One region of the Paenibacillus filicis genome, then DNA from elsewhere that is predicted to be linked to it. Evidence: riboswitches for the same ligand, from Rfam matches in the RefSeq annotation. Region 1 holds a riboswitch; each other region holds the start of a gene.
The links. Region 1 has a riboswitch for cobalamin ahead of cobJ (precorrin-3B C(17)-methyltransferase). Riboswitches for the same ligand answer to the same signal wherever they lie in the genome.
Positions count from the first base shown of each region.

Region 1 (5,978 bases):
TCGCGCAGGATATCTTGCAGCTTCGGGTGGAAGCCGAAATAGTCGGCCAGCGTGATTTCAATTTCAGGATGGGCAGCCGCGAACGTTTCCTTCAGCTGCTCCAACCTCTTAATGAGAACGCCCGTAAACAAGAAGTAAGGCAGCAGGACGATCTTCTTGGCTCCGAGCCGGACACAGCGCTCCACGCCTTCATCCGCGCGCGGGGAAGTGACGCCGATAAACGCCGTCTCGACCCACTTGACGTTCAAGCGTTCCCAGAGCAGGCGCGAGATCTTGAACAGATCGCTGTTCGCATCAGCATCGCTGCTGCCCCGTCCGATCAGCAGGAGCGCCGTGTCTGGCGACTCAGCAAGTCCATCCACCCCTGCATCATCCAGACGAGATTGCAGAATGTCCAATGACAGATCATGTACGCCGATCGGTCTTCCATAATTGAAAGTGATGTCCGGGTAAGTCTTCTTGGCCTCATCGATGGCTGCCGGAATATGCAGCTTGGCATGACCTGCCGCAAGCAGCGTAATCGGCACGACGCCGACGCGGGTGGCTCCGCGTCTGGCGCAGGCTGCGAATCCGTCCCTCATCGTCGGACGCTCGAACTCCAGAAAACAGGTTTCGACGATCGGCACATCCAGTCCCTGCTCGACCGCCTTAACAAACTCACGTATCTCTTCATTCCCTTCCGGGTCACGGCTTCCGTGCCCGACAAACAATAATGCATCCATAATAATGTTCTCCTATCAATCGCCGCAAATGGCGTTCTCGATTTTGAAAACCGGCACCTCACGGTGGCGGTAGCCTTCCAATTCCTTGACCCGGTTGAAATATTTATGAAACCGTTCATTCGGATGGGCTTCATCCGCATACTTGCGCACGATGCTTTCAACCGTATCGAGCAGCTTCTCGGGCTCGACGCCTTCGGCGACAGGAATACCTGCATGCGCATTTCTGCCTACAGTCTTGCCTCCCAGGAACAGATCGAATTTCTCCCGGCGGTACACGATGCCGATATCCTCCTTGACTGCGCCGTAGCAAGCCATCCCGCAGCCATTGAACCCGATGCGCAGCTCCTTGGCAACCTTCATGCCGCCGATTCGGCTCTGCAGCTCTTCGAGATACGGAACCGAATCTGCTTTATCCATGTTGCAGAAATCGCAAGCCTTGATCTGCGCGACATCGCCGATCGGAGCCAGCAGCAGCCCGGCCGCCTTCAGACGGCTAACCGCCTCGCTAGGCTCGCTAGTCACAATGCGCACGAGCATCTGATGATGAGGCGTGTATTCGATCGTACCTTCCTCGCCGACCACATCCGCCAGCAGCATCAGCTGGGCGCTCGTCAGCTTCTTCTCCGCCAGCCCCGGGCTAACGGCCAGCTCCAGAATCTCCTGCCTGCGGAAGGCCGACGCCTGCTGAAGCCATGGCGCTGCGGCTTCGCCTGCGGAAGGCACTCCGGATGGCTCCGCCGTTCCCTTGTGGCTATCGACCAGCCACAGCGCTTCCAGCGCAAGTGCGAGCGGTGACACCGGCTCTGCCACAGCTGCTGCAGCCGAGCCCGCCCCCCTAGAGGCCTCTCCAGCGGCGGGCTCGCGCTCTGCGACCGACACGCCTGCCGGGCTTCCTTCATACGCGCCAGTACCGGACAGCGGGCCTAAACCTCCTGTCCATGGTCCGCTCGTCGCTGGCTGCACCGGTACGGACGGACCTGACTCAGCGCCCTGCTGCGCTTCCAGCGACCACGGCTCTGCTGCAACCTGCAGTCTTTGATGCGGCTTGAGCGGCTGAATATCGTCGCCGAGCGTATATTTGCGCTGGTAGCCGCGTGGTGTAATCATCAAGCCGTCATAGTTGACCGTGGACGAATTGCCGATGATAACCGTCGTCAGCATGCCGATATCATGCTCCAGCATACGGCCTAGCGTAGTCACGACAATGTCCTCCCGGTCCCGATAGGCGCTCTTGACGATTCCCACGGGGGTATCAGCCGAACGGTAGCGCAGCAGCATGTTCTGCGTCTCCACGATCTGGCGCGTCCGTCTGCCGCTGCGCGGGTTATACAGAGCCACGACGAAGTCGGCGGCAGCCGCAGCCTCCACCCTTTTAATAATCAGCTCCCAGGGAGTCAGATGATCGCTCAGACTGATCGTGCAGGCATCGTGCATGATCGGAGCTCCGAGCAGGGAGGCTGTCGAGTTGATCGCCGAGATGCCCGGAATAATTTCAACCTCAACCCCGCTCTCGCGCCGCCATCCCTTCTCCATCAATACCTCATAGATCAGTCCGGCCATGCCGTAAACGCCTGCATCTCCGCTTGAGATAACGGCAACCGTACGTCCTGCCTCTGCCTGACGCACTGCCTCCTGCGCCCGGCTGACCTCCTCAGTCATCCCCGTGCGTACAATCTGCTGACCATTCAGCAGACCGCGAATCAGATCGACATACGTGTTGTAGCCGATAATGACGTCGCTGTTCTGAATCGCGTCCTTCGCCGCTTGTGTCATATGGTCGAAGCTGCCGGGACCGAACCCGACGACCAACAATTTTCCTCTCATCCGCTTGTTCCTCCCTCTGCCTACACTAACCAAACTTATGACGAAAATAATCGTTCAAGCACATCTCAACGACAGACTGTCCGATTCGGATCATGATCCTAAACGCAAAAAAGCGTCTCCCCTCAAAAATGAGGAGGACGCTGAACGACAGGGAGATTTTCGCCGATGAAACGATCCGTCCGAAGCCGATGTCTGGCGACAACAGCAGCGGCCGAGTGCGCATCGAGCCAGAACCCGTTCGGCGTACACCTCCCTATCCTCGTAGGTTATACGGTGACTTTGCATCATGTCCACACGGAATATACCGCGTCATGACGCTTGTGCAACAGGCAGGTCTCCTGACTCGCGTCTCTTCGCTTCTCCTGCGCCTTCCCATCCGGTTGTGACAGTGGCGTCATGCAGAGAGCAGCTCCTCGCTTACAGTGGCGGGACCGTGCCGGACTCTCACCGGCTTCCCTTTTAACCGTCCGGGAGCGTGACCTCCCTTTCCGGCACCTGTTCATCAGAACAATAGCTTTATGAAATGAATAGCTTGATCTTATGTGTTATCATCAACCTTAATGATAGCATGTTCGTTTCGGGACTGTCCACCGTTTCCAGTTGAACCGGAAGCCCCCTCCAAGATACAGAAATCGAAAATACTGACTCTAGCGTTCTCTGCGTCTACTCCAGCTAACCTTCATCTGTCCTCTTCACAAACCTTTGCCAACTCCCTGCTCTTCGTATATGCTGGGGTTATCCTGGAATGCTAGAGTAGAGTATTATATAGGAAAGGAATCAAAAACTATGAACCACCAAGCCATCATCACTCACGTCCTATCCAAGCCGGGAACGCGTCTGCGCTACCCGTTCGATCCGGATCTCCCCATATTATTCGTAGGCGACAAAATGTTTGCTGTTCTGGGCACAACCTCAGGTGTCCAAAGCGTGACCCTCAAAGCTGATCCTGATACGGTCTGGCTCACAAGGGAAACGTACCCTGGCACCGTCCTGCCCGGCTATCATATGAACAAGAAGCATTGGAACACCGTCGTGCTGAACGGGCTCCTGCCAGAGACCGAACTGCTGGACATGCTGGAGGAATCCTATCAATTGGTCCGCCGCAAGCTGACCCGGGCCATGAAGGAAGAATTCGGACTTTCCTAAGGGAAGTCTGGCGCCTAGCATTGATTTTCTCTCTCATTTATGCTACAGTTTGTTGGTAGTTCCATTGTGCGGGTGTAGTTCAATGGCAGAACGCCAGCTTCCCAAGCTTGAGGCGAGGGTTCGATTCCCTTCACCCGCTTATCTTTAATGTGACTCTAAACCCTTGCGGCGCAAGGTTTTTTTCTTTTTCTACAGAGTCATATCTTTCTTAAATTTTGCCCCAGAGAAGCCCAGTGGGGACAGAATGGGGACAAAGGCCGACGATTGACATATTCACAAAAATTGGACGCCATTCTAAATGGGCAAGTAACGAAAAAGAGCAGTCAGGGTTAGTCCTGCTGCTCTTTTGCTTTTCTTAATTTTTCTTCTATTGCTTCAAGTATAAATGCATTGCGGCTAAGGCCCAGACGGACAGCGGCTTCATCTATCCTCTCCCTCTCCCCCTTCTTTACTGTGAACTTGACTTGATCATAATTTGCCGCGTTATATTTATCTTTTGCTCGAGTAGCGGCTGTTCCTTTCTTTTCATCCATCGCTATCACCTTCCTTAATTAGCATTTTATCATAAAAAATATACGCGTACCAGTATATAATAAGAGTATAAGGAGGTGAACAAGAGATGGATAAAACGAGAAAAGAAAGACAGCAATAGGAACGTATCGAAAGATTCAAGATGATGACTGCAATCATCACTTTGATCAACACGGTCGCTCTCCTCATCCTCACACTGGTGCGCTAGAGCCAGAACCAAGCCGAGGCTCCGAAAGGGGCCTCCGGCAAGGTGGGTGAAAAATAAGGTGCTGTCTTTCTTTTCTCAAGTATATCACAAAGGGGCCGATGATATGAAATTCCAAAAAGTAACGATGACGATCAGCGTGATTGCCTTAGTCATCAGCATTATTACGCTGATCATAATCCTTCTAAAGTTAACCGCCTGACGATAGACGGAAAGGAACCGGCTGAAGCGCTGAGCTGAGAAATCGGCTCAGCTTTCTTTCATTTGAAAATCCCAGACGCTTGGGAAAATTAATAAAATCCCCGCCAGCACACGCCAGCGGGGTAAGGAAATTTTTCCTAGACTGTTATTGATTCACTGCCGCAGGTTATCAATGGCAATAGTGTGACCGGTGAAGATCCGATTGTCCAAGTAGGCCGCGAAAACTTAACTGTTTGGTAAAAGGTCAAAGTGCTCATCAGTCTTAATACAATGAATCTTACTGCAATATTGACTCACGTTATCCCACCTGCCCCATATACAGTTTTTGCATTTTTTAGGCTGTTTGGGTTTGATCTCAAACGTCAACTTACTTTCCTCACCTTCAAACCACATTATGTATATACCCCCGCAGAAGCGAGGGTATAAATTGTTTCAGATATTCAGCAACTGCTTAAGCCTCTACAAGTTCAGGGCGTTTTACTTGAAGGGGTGGAGGGATAAGCCATCCTTTTTTCTTAAATGTGCGCAAAATTTTAGCCCCTGTTGCAGCTTTGGTCATATGATACTTTCCAAACAGAGCTCCTATGTCCTCACGAATGGATTTACCCATTACTTGGCTGCAAACAACCAGTCCAGCGGCACTATCAGTAGCTATCAAGGCCGCTATCTCTTGATCTGTAAAACGCGCTCCCACGGGGATTTCTTCAAGCTTAACCTCTGGCCGTGGGGGCAGTTTTGGAGAAGTTGCCACTCCATTCTGAATAAGTATTTCATCACATTCACTTACTTCCAACTCCGCTTGATCAATCATATCGGCAAGAATGTCCTTAAGCTCCTTATCTCCAGCATGATACTGATAAGCGCGATAAGCAGAAATGCACCCTTTGGCTTTCATCGAAAATTGCCATAGGTCGTAAACCTCTCCATAATGTAAAGGCTCATCTTTAGGATTACCACTAAGAATTCCCAAGTTCAGTCATCTCCTTCATAAGCTGTTACAAGGCAGTAAATTTAGTATGTGTCCGATTGAGTGAATTATTCTTTAAATTAATGGAGCAATTATTTGCGGAAATCGCCTTCTTCGCGATTGCGACCACGCATACCTGCGAGCCCGATCAAGCCGAGCAGACCAAGCCATCCCCAGTTAGATCTGCGGCCATTATCATCAGCAGCGTTGGTGCGGTAAGAATTAGTGCTGTAGTTGCCGCCATATCCGGTACCATTGGCTGTCGTTGTGCCTGTCAGCGAGGTTCCGCTCGGGGAGGTGCCGTAGGTCCCATCGCTGTGCGTACTGGTTCCATATTGGCTTGATCCGGTCGTTCCTGTTGTCCCCATGCTGCTTTCAGCCA
Region 1 is NZ_JBBPCC010000029.1:17,042-23,019, forward strand. It holds gene WMW72_RS31075 (sirohydrochlorin chelatase) at 1-722, opposite strand, end outside; gene cobJ (precorrin-3B C(17)-methyltransferase) at 738-2,546, opposite strand; gene WMW72_RS31085 (hypothetical protein) at 2,712-2,861, shown strand; cobalamin riboswitch at 2,858-3,060, opposite strand; gene WMW72_RS31090 (MmcQ/YjbR family DNA-binding protein) at 3,333-3,692, shown strand; tRNA gene WMW72_RS31095 (tRNA-Gly) at 3,761-3,831, shown strand; gene WMW72_RS31100 (transcriptional regulator) at 4,022-4,225, opposite strand; gene WMW72_RS31105 (DUF3231 family protein) at 5,081-5,599, opposite strand; gene WMW72_RS31110 (WGxxGxxG family protein) at 5,689-5,978, opposite strand, start outside.

Region 2 (5,978 bases), on a different contig from region 1:
CTCTCTGCTCCCGCGTGCAAGCCTCCTGCCCGCCACGCGTCCGGCTTATAAAGCTTCGTGGACGTGCCGAGACGTCCCTCGGCCTCCAGCGTCTCCAGTGACTCATCCCGCTGCATGTCTGACACGGGATGGTCAAGCCCAGTCGGAAGCACCGTGCCCCATGGCTGGCTGGCGCCTTCATTCTCCACAAGGCCGACAACGTCGAAGCCCTCCGACTCCAGCAGCAGGACCAGTTCCTTGGGCGTCATAAGCGCCAGCTCCCGCTCTACGCGGTACCGGGGCTGCTCCAGGCCATCCACGAACGTTTCGAAGGTAGTGGTGACCCGGAACGTTTGACGCCGCCATGAAGTTTCCCCTTCTACGTGCCTGTAGACGATCTTGTCCTTCGGCAGCAGCTTGCGCTGCACCGTCTTCCAGCTCGCCTCAGCAGGAGGCAGCAGCAGCTCAACGGCAAGCAGCCCGTCCGGTGCCAGATGCTCCCGGATTCTCCGAAGCACCGTCCGATGCTCGCTCATCCGGGTTATATGCTGGAACACGCCCTGAAGACACAGGGCGTGTGTGAACGCCCTCTCCGCCAGCTCCAGCTCCAGCATCGGCTGCTCTGCCAGCTCCAGGCTGTCCGCGCGGCCCTTGAGCACGCGCTGGCGCTTCGCCTCCGCGAGCTTCAGCATCTCCCGGCTGCGATCCACACCGCATACCCGCATGCCGTGCTGCGCCAGCTCCACGGCGATCCGGCCAGTGCCCGTCCCGAGCTCCAGCACGCGGGGCGGCTCAGCAAGCCCCCCGCTGGTCGCCAGAACCCAGTCGCGGGCGAAGGCGATGCCGGCCTTACCGGCGAACTGATCGTACAGCTCCACCTCTATCCCCGCATACAGGGCATTGGCTTGCGGCTCATGCCGCACGCCCTGAAGACCGCACCGCGAACAGACCGTTCCGGCCAAGGCACCAATCGGCACGCCCGCAGGCACACCGTTGCGGCTATCCCCAAACCATTCGTCATATTTATAGTGGCAAAATGAACAATCCGTCATAGTCAATGCGACGACACCTCCGGGCCTCTTTCTCTCGACAGCTCCGAGAAGAGCAGGTCTTTATTTAAATTTCTCGGGATAGAAGCCCTTCGCCATCTTGTCCAGGGCCGTCATGTTCCGGACTCCCTCGAACACATCGGACAGCGGCATGATCACGAACCGGTTATTCTTGATCGCAGTCACATTCGCCAGAGCCGGATTGCTCTGCAGGGACTTGATCTTCTCTTGGGCCGTCGGCTTGTCGTAATCGAAGATCAGGATCACCTCCGGATCACGCGCCACAACCTCCTCCCAGCTCACCGTCGCCCAGCCCTTTTCGACATCGCCGAAAATATTCTTACCGCCTGCCAGCTGGACCAGATTCGTCGTTAACGATTTACCTGCTGTGTACGCCTTGTCATCTCCGCTGTCATAGGCAAATACCCGCAGCGGCTTCTCAGGCTGACCGATCTTCGCTTGAATCTCTTTCACTTTCGCTTTCATCGAATCGATCATCGCGTCGGATTTGGCCTTCACGTTGAAAATAGTTCCGATATTCGAGATATCCGCATACACGTCATCCAGCGAGCCGAACGGCACATAAGTTCCTTGGGCCACATAGGCCGTGATGCCTTTTTCCTTCAAGGCTTCTACAGTACCGACACCTTTCTCGGCAAAGGCGCTTTTGCGGCCGTAGACAAAGTCCGGATCAGCACCCAGCAGCACTTCCAGGGAAGGATACTTGGCAGCGAGCACCGGGATGGCGGCATACTTTTCCTTCAGCTCAGGGAGAATCTCGTCGTCCATGTAGGCGGTGCCGACCATCGACTTCTCCAGACCTAGCGCCAGCATAATTTCCGTCGTATGCTGGTTCAAGCTGACAGCCCGCTTGGGAGCTTCCTTGAAGGTCAGCGTACGGTCCATGTTTTGGATCGTGACAGGCGTATAAGCTGCCGCTTGCTCGGACGATGCTTTCTGCGGGCTGTCTCCGCCAGCCGCCGGGCTCTTCGAAGGGGTTTGACCGCAAGCGGTCAGGACTACCAACAGCGTGCTCATGAGCACAGATATCATCAGTGTTGAAAAACGTTTCATACGAGTAAGGCTCCTTTTGTCTTAAATTGAGATTGCAATGATTCAGGGAAATACGTAATGCTGAGCCTGCGGGTCACCGGATGCACGGCCAGCTCCGCACTCACGCCGAACACTTCTTCCAGCAGTTCGGGCGTTATCACTTCATCGGGCGTGCCCGAAGCGTGTACCTGACCGGCGTTCATCACGATGATCCGGTCGCAGAAATAACAAGCCATATTCAGGTCATGCAGTGCCGATAACGCGGTAATCCGCAGTGTGCGGACCAAGTCCATAATCTGCAGCTGGTACCGGATGTCCAGATGGTTCGTCGGCTCGTCCATGATGAGAAATTGCGACTGCTGAGCCAGCGCCCGGGAGATCAGCACGCGCTGCTTCTCCCCGCCGGACAGATTGGAGAAGCTCCGCCGCGCATAGTCCCCCATCCCTACACGGTCCAGTGCTTCGCGAACCAGGGCGTCGTCCCCCTTCGTATCTGCGGCAAACATCCCTTTGTGGGGATGGCGGCCCATCAGTACAATATCCCAGACTGTAAAATCAAAGACGGATGACGTCTCCTGACTGACCACCGCCATCCTCTGCGCAGCTTCCTTGTAGGACAGCTCGGACAGAGCCTGCCCGTCCAAGGAAATCCAACCCGCTTGGGGCTTCAGCACGCGGTAGATGTTTTTCAGCAGCGTCGACTTGCCGCTTCCGTTCGGACCGATGATGCCGACAAATTCGCCCGGATTCACCTGCAGGTCCACGTCTTGCACGATAGGGACTCCCTTGATGCCGTACGAGAGCCCCTGAACCTCCACCTTCATCGGTCGGTTCCCTCCCTCTAGAACGAGTATGAGCTGCGGCGCAGCAGCCAGATAAAGAACGGACCGCCGCACAGCGCCGTGACGATGCCGACGGGCAGCTCCTCTGGAGCCAGGACCAGCCGGGCGAACACATCCGCCCAGATCATGAAGGATGCCCCCAGCAGCATGCTGACCGGCAGAACGCGGCGATGGTCGGAGCCTACCAGCAGCCTCACCAGATGGGGGATCATCAATCCGATGAATCCGATCGCTCCGCTGACCGCGACGATCACCCCCGTCAGCAGGGAGGCCACGATCACCAGCACCTTGCGGAAGCGGTCCATGTGGACTCCCAGGGTGACAGCCGTCTCTTCTCCCATCAACAGCGCATTCAGTGAACGGTATTGCAGCATCAGGTACGCGGTACCGGCCACGACCAAGAAGGACGGAAGCGACAAGTAGCTCCATTTGGCCCCGGTCAGACTGCCCATCATCCAGAACATCGCCGACCGGATGCCTTCTTCCTTCGGCGCCATTGTCACGATAAAGCTGGTCAGCGCCGACAACATCATAGACACTGCGATACCCGCGAGCAGCAAGCGCGTATTGGACAACGAGCCGCCGACGCGTGCCAGCATGTAGACCAGCACGATGGCGAGCAGCGACCCAAGAAACGCCGACACGGATAGAGCATACGAGCCGAACACTTGAAACGCGCCGAATAAAATCACAAGCGTAGCGGCAGCGGACGCGCCCGAGGACACACCCAGAATGTACGGATCGGACAGCGGATTGCGGGTCAGCGCCTGGATGACAGTCCCCACTACAGCAAGTCCGCCCCCTACGACAGCGCCCAGCAGCACGCGCGGGAAGCGGATGTCCCAGATAATATTGCCCTGTGCCTTGGACCATTGCGGCTCCAGCCACTGGTCCACGCCAGGGATATGCGAGAACGCAATTTTCCACACGGTGGACGGTTCGATACGGACCGGCCCCAGCATCACCGCGAGCGTAACCGACACGAGCAGCAGCACAGCCAGCCCCAGCACGATGAGGGGGAACCGTCCCTCGGCTGCGATCCGGGTTGCTGCGGCAGATCTCTCTTGCGATAAACGACTCATCTGACCCCCTCTTTCCTCCAGATCTCACACACAGCAAAAAGGAGCATCCCTACCCGCGATCAGCGGTTAGACATGCTCCTCTAATAGACAGGACGGCTCGAAATAATCGAGGTCCACCAATAAGCCTCAGCATTCTAACACCTCCCCATTCTCCGCAGGTCAAAGCAGTGTTGTCCAAACAGGCAGGTCTCCTGACTCAGGGTTTCTCTCTCGGCGTCTTCCCGGAGCAAGCTCCAGTGACATCGTACCGAGAAATAGCCGGACCTTCCGGCTCCCTTTACAGTGGCGGGACCGTGACGGATTTGCACCGTACTTCCCTTTTAAGCTTTGGCCGAAGCCAAAGCACCTGTTTCCACTTATGCAATTATCATCCTTTAGTCTATAGCAGCGATAAGAATAGTGTCAATTGAAATGTTTACGAAGAAGCGTACTAGCAGACATATTCATCCGGTAAACATACAGAAAGCCCGCTGCCGCAGCAACCGGGCTACTCCGTCTTAGCCTTTACAGCCTGCCTATTTCCCGCTCATGACTCGGCCCATTCATTCAAAGCCAGCAGCGCCATCACATAAACCTTGAGCGCCGCCAGCAGATTCGGGATTGACTGGGCTTCATCCGGCCCATGAATCTGTCCATGGCCCTCCGGCAAGCCGAGCACAGATACATCCGCCGGCATCCCTGGACCGAAGCCAACGGCATGCGGGAGCTTGCGGGCGTAGGTGCCGCCGCCCATGACGAACGGCTCCTTCTGCGTCCCCATCACCCGGTTGAACGTATCGTTCAGCAGCCTGACCTCCGGGGCATCCTTATCGACCCGGTTGCCCTTATTCACCTGCACCGCGTCAAGCGTGAAGCCATGACCGGCAGCCGACTGCTCGAGCGCCTTGAGAAGGACGGAAGCATCCGCCGTAATCGGACACCGGATATTGAGATTCAGACGGGCCTCGCCCCGCACCAGGCTGCCGATCGCGCCGACGCAGGTCAGCTCGCCGGACACCTCATCCGCGCAGGCGATGCCCAGCGCTGCTCCGTCATAAGTGGCGCACACCGCCGCGATGAACCGGAAGGCTGACGCCTCTCCGGCATCCAGCAAACCCGCAGCGAGCACGGCGTCCAACAGCACGTGAATCGCATTGATCGAGCCGGACGGAAAGGCCGCATGCCCCGGAATTCCCCGGGCCGTCAGCCTGACTGCACCCAAATCCCCCGGCAGCTCGCCCGGCGCATCCACGCGCGTTACCGTGACCGTCTCCGGCAGAGCCTGCAGCCTGCGCCCCAGCCCTTCGTCATAGCGCAGCGTCAGCTCGGCCTCGCCGGGTACGATGTTGGAGGCGCTGCCCGCCCGGAAGCCAAGCACCGCTCCACCTCCCAGACTGGGCGATATCAGGTCTGCCTGGATCAGGCCTTTCTCCCCATAGCAGACCGGGAAGCCGCTGTCTGCTACGATATTGAAGTCCGGCACATCCCCGTGCTGGACGACATACACCGCATCGCCCATCCCGATCTCCTCGGCACTGCCGATGATCTGCTTGACCATGTAGCGAAGCGGAAGCCCTAGCTCCCGGATGCAGCGCAGCGCGTACAAAACGGCGACGACGGGGCCCTTGTTATCCTGCACGCCCCGGCCGATCAGGAAATCACCGACACGTGTCGACTGGAACGGAGGATAGACCCAGCCGTCCCCGGCAGGCACGACATCGGTATGCCCCCAGATGCCGACGCTTCGCTGGCCCGCTCCCCCTCCCTCGATCACCCCGCAGCGGTAGTCGGTATTGGACGTGCGGAAGCCGTATCGCTCCCCAAGCGCCAGCACCGCCTCCAGCGCCTCTGCGCAGGCCTTGCCGTACACCTTCGGCTCGGCGCTCTCCGTGGCCACGCTGGGAATGGATACGAGCAGCGCGATGTCGGCCAGCAGCTCGTCCTGATGGAGACGGATCCAGTCGTCAATCCGCTTCTCCAGCTCCAGGTCCTGC
Region 2 is NZ_JBBPCC010000004.1:164,625-170,602, reverse strand. It holds gene WMW72_RS08710 (class I SAM-dependent methyltransferase) at 1-1,031, opposite strand, end outside; gene WMW72_RS08705 (ABC transporter substrate-binding protein) at 1,092-2,102, opposite strand; gene WMW72_RS08700 (ABC transporter ATP-binding protein) at 2,099-2,905, opposite strand; gene WMW72_RS08695 (FecCD family ABC transporter permease) at 2,923-4,005, opposite strand; cobalamin riboswitch at 4,170-4,370, opposite strand; gene WMW72_RS08690 (Sapep family Mn(2+)-dependent dipeptidase) at 4,532-5,978, opposite strand, start outside.
Region 2: it holds a riboswitch for cobalamin, as region 1 does, so the genes downstream of both, WMW72_RS08695 (FecCD family ABC transporter permease) here and cobJ (precorrin-3B C(17)-methyltransferase) in region 1, are expected to answer to the same signal.

Region 3 (5,978 bases), on a different contig from region 1:
GCGGAACAGTTCCCCTACCGGACCCTGCTCTACGATCCGCCCGCCGTACATCACGCCGATCTCATCGCACAGCGCTTCCGCTACATGCAGATCATGAGTAATGACTAGCATCGCCGCACCGGTCTGGCGGACGACGCTCCGCATCATCTCCACCGTCTGGGCGCGGACGAGCGCATCCAGACCCTTGGTCGGCTCGTCCGCGATGACGAGCGAGGGATGGCCGCACATGCCGATAGCGGCCAGCACCCGCTGCTTCATGCCTCCGCTGAGCTGGAACGGATAGCTGCGCAGCTTGCGCTCAGGCTCCGGCATATGCAGGCTGTCCAGCAATTCGGCCGCCTGCTCCGTCAGACTTTTGCCGCTCCTCGAGGAGCGAGACCGGTGACGGGCGATGGCCTCCTTGAGCTGGTAGCCGATCGTCAGTACCGGATTAAGCGAAGTAGCGGGATTTTGCGGGATGAATGCGATCTCGCTGCCCCTCAGCTGGCGCAAACGTGTCCGGTGCAGCTTCAGGAGCTCCTGGCCTTTGAAGCGGATCGATCCGCTCACCTCCGCCGAATCCGGCAGCAGGCCGGGGATGGACAGCCCGAGCACCGACTTGCCGCTGCCCGTCTCGCCGATCAGACCGAATATTCGCCCTTGGTACAGATCGAGGGACACCCCGTTGAGTGCCCGAAGCCTACCCTCCGCGGATGGAAAGGAGGCTTGTATATCACGGATTTGCAGCAGCGGCTCCATCGCTTATCGACTCTCCTTTTTCGGTTACAGCAGTGATTTATCCGGAGAAGACTTCTTGTCCAGCTGATCCCGGAGATGATCGCCAATCCAGTTGATACACAACGAGACGACGCCGATGCATAGGCCCGGGGCCAGCATCAGATGCGGGTAGCTGCGGAAGTGCGCTCTGGCATCGTTCACCATCACGCCCCAATCCGGGGCGGGCGGCTGCAGACCGAGCCCGAGGAAGCTGAGCGAAGCGATAGACAGGATCACCCGACCTACCCGGATCGTACCCAGCACGACCAGCGGCCCGATCATATTCGGCAGCAGATGGCGGACGATGATATACGTATGCCCCGCTCCCAGCGAGCGGATTCCCTCCACATAGGCTTCCTCCCGCAGCTTCATCACTTCCCCGCGAACGACCCGCGAGAAATCCGGCCACGATGTCACGATCAGGGCGATGAACAGGCTCTTTGTACCCGGTCCGAGCGTGCCGGCTATAGCCAGCATGAAGGCCAGTCCCGGTAAGCCCTGGAACATGCTGACGACCGCCTGAATCACATCGTCGGCCCAGCCTCCCCAATACCCGCTCAGCGTGCCGATGACCAGCCCGAGCAGCATCGTAACAGCCGTGACGGCTATCGCCAGCACGATGGACACTCGGCCGCCGTACAGCAAACGGCTGAATACATCCCGTCCCAGCGTATCCGTCCCCAGAAGGTGATGCGCTGACAGAGGAGCCAGCCGTTCCGTCATATTCACCTGGTTGGGATCATACGGGGCCAGCCATGGCGCCAGAATGCTGCACAGCAGCACCGCTGCGAGGATGAGGACGGCCATCCCTGTCGTGCCCTTAAGCCAGGTTATGCGGTGACCGGTCAGACTTGAGCCTGATACAGACTCTGGCTTCATCGCAGCTTCCCTCCCACTCTCATCTGTGGGTGAATCCACAGATAGGACAGATCGACCAGCAGATTGAAGATCACGTACACCAGTCCGGTGAACACGACATAGCCCTGGATCACCGGATAATCCCTGCGGAAAATCCCGTCCATCGCGAACCGGCCGATTCCCGGTACGGCAAAGATCACCTCGACAATGACAGACCCGCCCAGAATCGCACCGAAATAAGTACCCAGCACCGTCACGAGCGGAATCAGCGCGTTGCGCAGGGCGTGGATGACCAGGATACGCAGATCGGGCAGTCCCTTGGCCTTGGCCGTCACCATGTACGACTGGTTCCACACCTCGAGCAGCGCAGCCCGCGTCAGGCGCATCAGCACCGCGCTCGTGCCTGAAGCGAGTACCAGCGCCGGCATAATCAGATGACGGAACGTGCCATATCCGCTCGTCGGCAGCCAGTGCAGCTTCTCGGCGAACAAGGAGATCAGCAGGATCGCCAGCCAGAAGCCGGGAATGGAGATCAGCGTCAGGGCGACCGCCCGGGCCGCATGATCGAACCAGCCGTTCTTCTTGAGCGCCATCAGCATCCCCAGCGGAATCCCGGTCCCGGCGGCGAACAGCAGCGCCAGTCCGGACACGCTGAGCGTGACCGGCAGCCGGCGCAGCAGCTCCCCGCTCACGGATTCCTTGGTCATATACGAGGTGCCCAGATCGCCATGGCTAGCTCTCCACAGCCAGCGTCCGTACTGAACAGCCAGCGGATCGTCAAGACCCAGCTCCTGCCGCTTGACGGCGATCTCCTGCTCGGTCGGCTCCTTGATCCCATTCATACTCAAGGCTTCGACCGCAGGATCTCCGGGCGAAGCCACACTTAGAACAAAAGCTATGAAAGAAATGCCCAGCAGGACAGGAATAGCGGCGGCTATCCGCCTGAAGACATACCGCATCTACTTGACCCAGGCAAGCTGAGGCAGCGTAGTGCCGTAGATCGTCGCTTTATAGCCTTTTATTTTTTTATTGTAGGCGATCAGACTGGCATCGTTGAATAAGGGAATCGTCGGCAGATCCGCAGCGGCGATCGTCTGCAGCTCGTTGTAGATACCCTTGCGCTCATCCAGGCTCAAGGTTCCCTTGGCTTGATTCAGCAGTTGGTCAACCCGGTCATTCTTATAGCCCAGGCTGTAGCTCTTGTTGCTGGAGCCAGCGCTGGAGAAATAGTTGGTGAAGAGGGTGAACGGATCGCCATTCGGCAGTCCCTGGGTAGCGAGAGCCAGATGGTAATCCCCCTTGGCCTGTGCGTCTTTGAAGGCAGCTCCATCCAGAATCTTGATATTTACGTCCAGCTGCAGATCCTTCAGCACGGATTGGAACAGCTCCGCCTGCGCTTTATATGGATAACGGTCCAAGCCGTAGGTCGGCACGATCAGATCGATCGACTGCCGCTGAGTGCCCAGCACCTCTGCTGCCAGCTTCTTGGCTTCATCCGGCTTATGCTCCAGCTTGATTTCCTTGTAGAACGGCGAGGTGCTGTTCAGGAAATTGGCGGTGGCGGTCGGGTAGCCCAGATACAGCTCCTTCACCAATTGCTCACGGTCCAGCATCAGGCTGACGGCCTGGCGCATCTTCGGATTATCGAAGGGCGCCTTCTTGCCGTTCGGGTGCAGATAATGAGAAATCGTCGACTTCGTTGCCGAAATTTCGAATTGGGGGTCCTTCAGTAGCTCCTTGGCGAGGGTAGGCGGGATCGCTCCAAGATCCATGACACCCATAATCTCACCGGATTTCAAAGCGGCCAAACGGGTATCCGGGTCCGGGATCGAACGGACGCGAATCCGCTTGGTTGCAGCCTTCTCCCCGTAATAGCCGTCGAACGCTTCCAGCAGTGCATATTGATCCTTCTGATGCTCGATCAGCTTGAAGGGACCTGTTCCTTGAGGAAGGCCGTTGAAATCGCCTTTCTCATTGAAGTTCTTAGGGCTGTAGATCGCGCTAGAGAAGTTAACCATCGCATACAACAGCGTAGGCTGCGGATTTTCAAAGACGAGCTTGAATGACAGATCGTCCAGCTTCACAACTTCCTTCAGCCCCGGATAAGAACTCTTGATGTCCAGGGTATAGAACGGCGAGCTCTTGGGACTTACCTGCTTGTACCGGTTAAAGTTGGCGATGACGGCATCCGCGTTCAAGGATTCTCCATCATGGAACTTGACGTTATTCCGCAGCTTGAAGCTCCATTCCTTGCCGTCGGCCGACATCGTCCACGATTCCGCGAGCTTGGGAGCGGGCTGTCCGTCCTCGGAAGCGGTGATCAACGGCTCCCATACATATAAGATCGTGCTCGTGTAATAAGCATCTTGCGGTCCGGGCGCCAGATCGCGGGGCGCCGCCAGGACAATTTCCTCCGGAAGCTGGCTGCCGGAGGGGGCTGTGGATGGCGTGCCGGTCTGCGGCGCCGCTGAGCTACACCCTGCCAGGACGAGCAGCAGACATAGAGCCCATAGAACCATGTGAAGCTTGGTCTTGGATTGTTGAACAAATGGATACATGCGTTCGATTCCTTCTTTCTGCTGGATAAATAAAAAAGACATCTTTACCTTCACACAAGGAAGGTTAAAGATGTCCCGACATATGATATGGAAACAAGACGGCCGTCTTTAACACCTCCCTATTCTCCGTAGGGGTCAACGTTGTGTGTCAGAACAGGCAGGTCTCCTGGCTCGGGTATCTCTGCCGTCGGCAGCCTTCCCCATCCGATATGCGGATCAGTGGCATCTTGCCGAGACTCCTCCCCTACAGTGGCGGGACCGCGTCGGCATCGCACCGAACTTCCCTATTAAGCTTGACCTCAGTCAAGCACCTTGTTCCCTGAGGTATGCAGTTGTCTATGAAACAAGACTGATCATATCGTAATCTTTCTGTTCAGGCAAGCCCGAGATCAGATCACGGCCACGAGCACCAGCACCCAGCCGATCAGGAACGCCACTCCCCCGAGCGGGGTAATCGGGCCAAAAATTCGCTTGCCCGTCAGACTCAGCATGTACAGACTCCCCGAAAACAAAATCACGCCGGCCAGCAGAAACCAGCCGCCTGTGACGATCAGAGACGCTTCTGGCAACCGGTCCGCCAGCAGTCCAAGCAGCAGCAAGCCGAGCGCATGCGCGATATGGTACTGGACCCCCGTCTCGTACACCTTCATCTTATCCGGTGTTAGCCTGGCCTTGAGCGCATGCGCACCGAAGGCACCCAGCGCAACCGCCAGAAACATCAATATACTGCCAAGCATCACAAAAGTTTGCATCGTATGGCCTCCATCACGGGATCTGACTTCTACAGACAGCATAGCATGGCGAGGCTGAGGGGACAACGGCGGGGCGGGTAGGAGGAATAATCCGACTGGCAGAGCTATCCGGCAGCGCCCGCCGACAAGATCTCGCTGCGACTTGCCTGAGACGGCAAAACCCCCTCTCCAAAGAAAGGGGATCTTGATGTACGAGGTATCTCCTGCGGGCTTTCCACAGCTGAAGCCCGGCCTGAACCCGCCGGTTATTTCAGCAAAATCCATTCGTATTCAACCGCATAGATGGGTCTCTGATACAGCCAGCCCAGTGCCTCGTCTCACGCCCACTTGAACGTAACGGCGGCTTCCCCAGCTATCGTATACTGGAATGTCCGGTCGCCACACGCCACCACAAATAACTTGGGATCAGTCGTCCGGTTGGACACGATGACAACCTTGGAGCCATCCTCATTGCGGAATGCTACACTTTCCAGGTCGTCCTCGAACGTATTCGATTCGATCCGGTAAGCGCCCGGCCGCACAAACTTACTGATATGGCCCAAGGTGTAATAATCCAGGTTATAGGTGAGCTGCCCGGTCTGCTGCTCGATCTTCACCAGCCCACGGCAGGTGCTGCGGGACAGTACGGTCGGACCGTTGTTCTCGTCCAGCGCGATATTCCACCAGATCACCGACTTCGACCAGTTCCGCGTCGTGCGGATCACATGCTTCATCTGATCCATGAAGGCGTCGTGGAACGGCGGAATCCACTGGCCTCCGGAGGCCTCGGTGAACCAAACGTCCTTATCTGGGAACCGCTTCTTGATCAGCGTCATCGCCTCATGGCGCCCCCCGTACACATGCCAGGCCGTCCCTGCGATATAGCGGTTCGCTTCGGCATCCTCATAGATCTCATCAGGGTGGCTCGGGACATCCCAGTTATGATCATAGCACATAATCTTGACGGGCTGCTCCCGCTCCGCCAGCTTCGGTCCCAGATGCGACTTGATAAACGCCGCTTCCTCCGACGGCTTCACGATCATGCCCGGATACTCCTTGGGCTCATAGCCCGGTT
Region 3 is NZ_JBBPCC010000036.1:21,259-27,236, forward strand. It holds gene WMW72_RS33610 (ABC transporter ATP-binding protein) at 1-738, opposite strand, end outside; gene WMW72_RS33615 (ABC transporter permease) at 763-1,635, opposite strand; gene nikB (nickel ABC transporter permease) at 1,632-2,573, opposite strand; gene WMW72_RS33625 (ABC transporter substrate-binding protein) at 2,574-4,214, opposite strand; cobalamin riboswitch at 4,312-4,503, opposite strand; gene WMW72_RS33630 (DUF423 domain-containing protein) at 4,562-4,924, opposite strand; gene WMW72_RS33635 (glycoside hydrolase family 30 protein) at 5,242-5,978, opposite strand, start outside.
Region 3: it holds a riboswitch for cobalamin, as region 1 does, so the genes downstream of both, WMW72_RS33625 (ABC transporter substrate-binding protein) here and cobJ (precorrin-3B C(17)-methyltransferase) in region 1, are expected to answer to the same signal.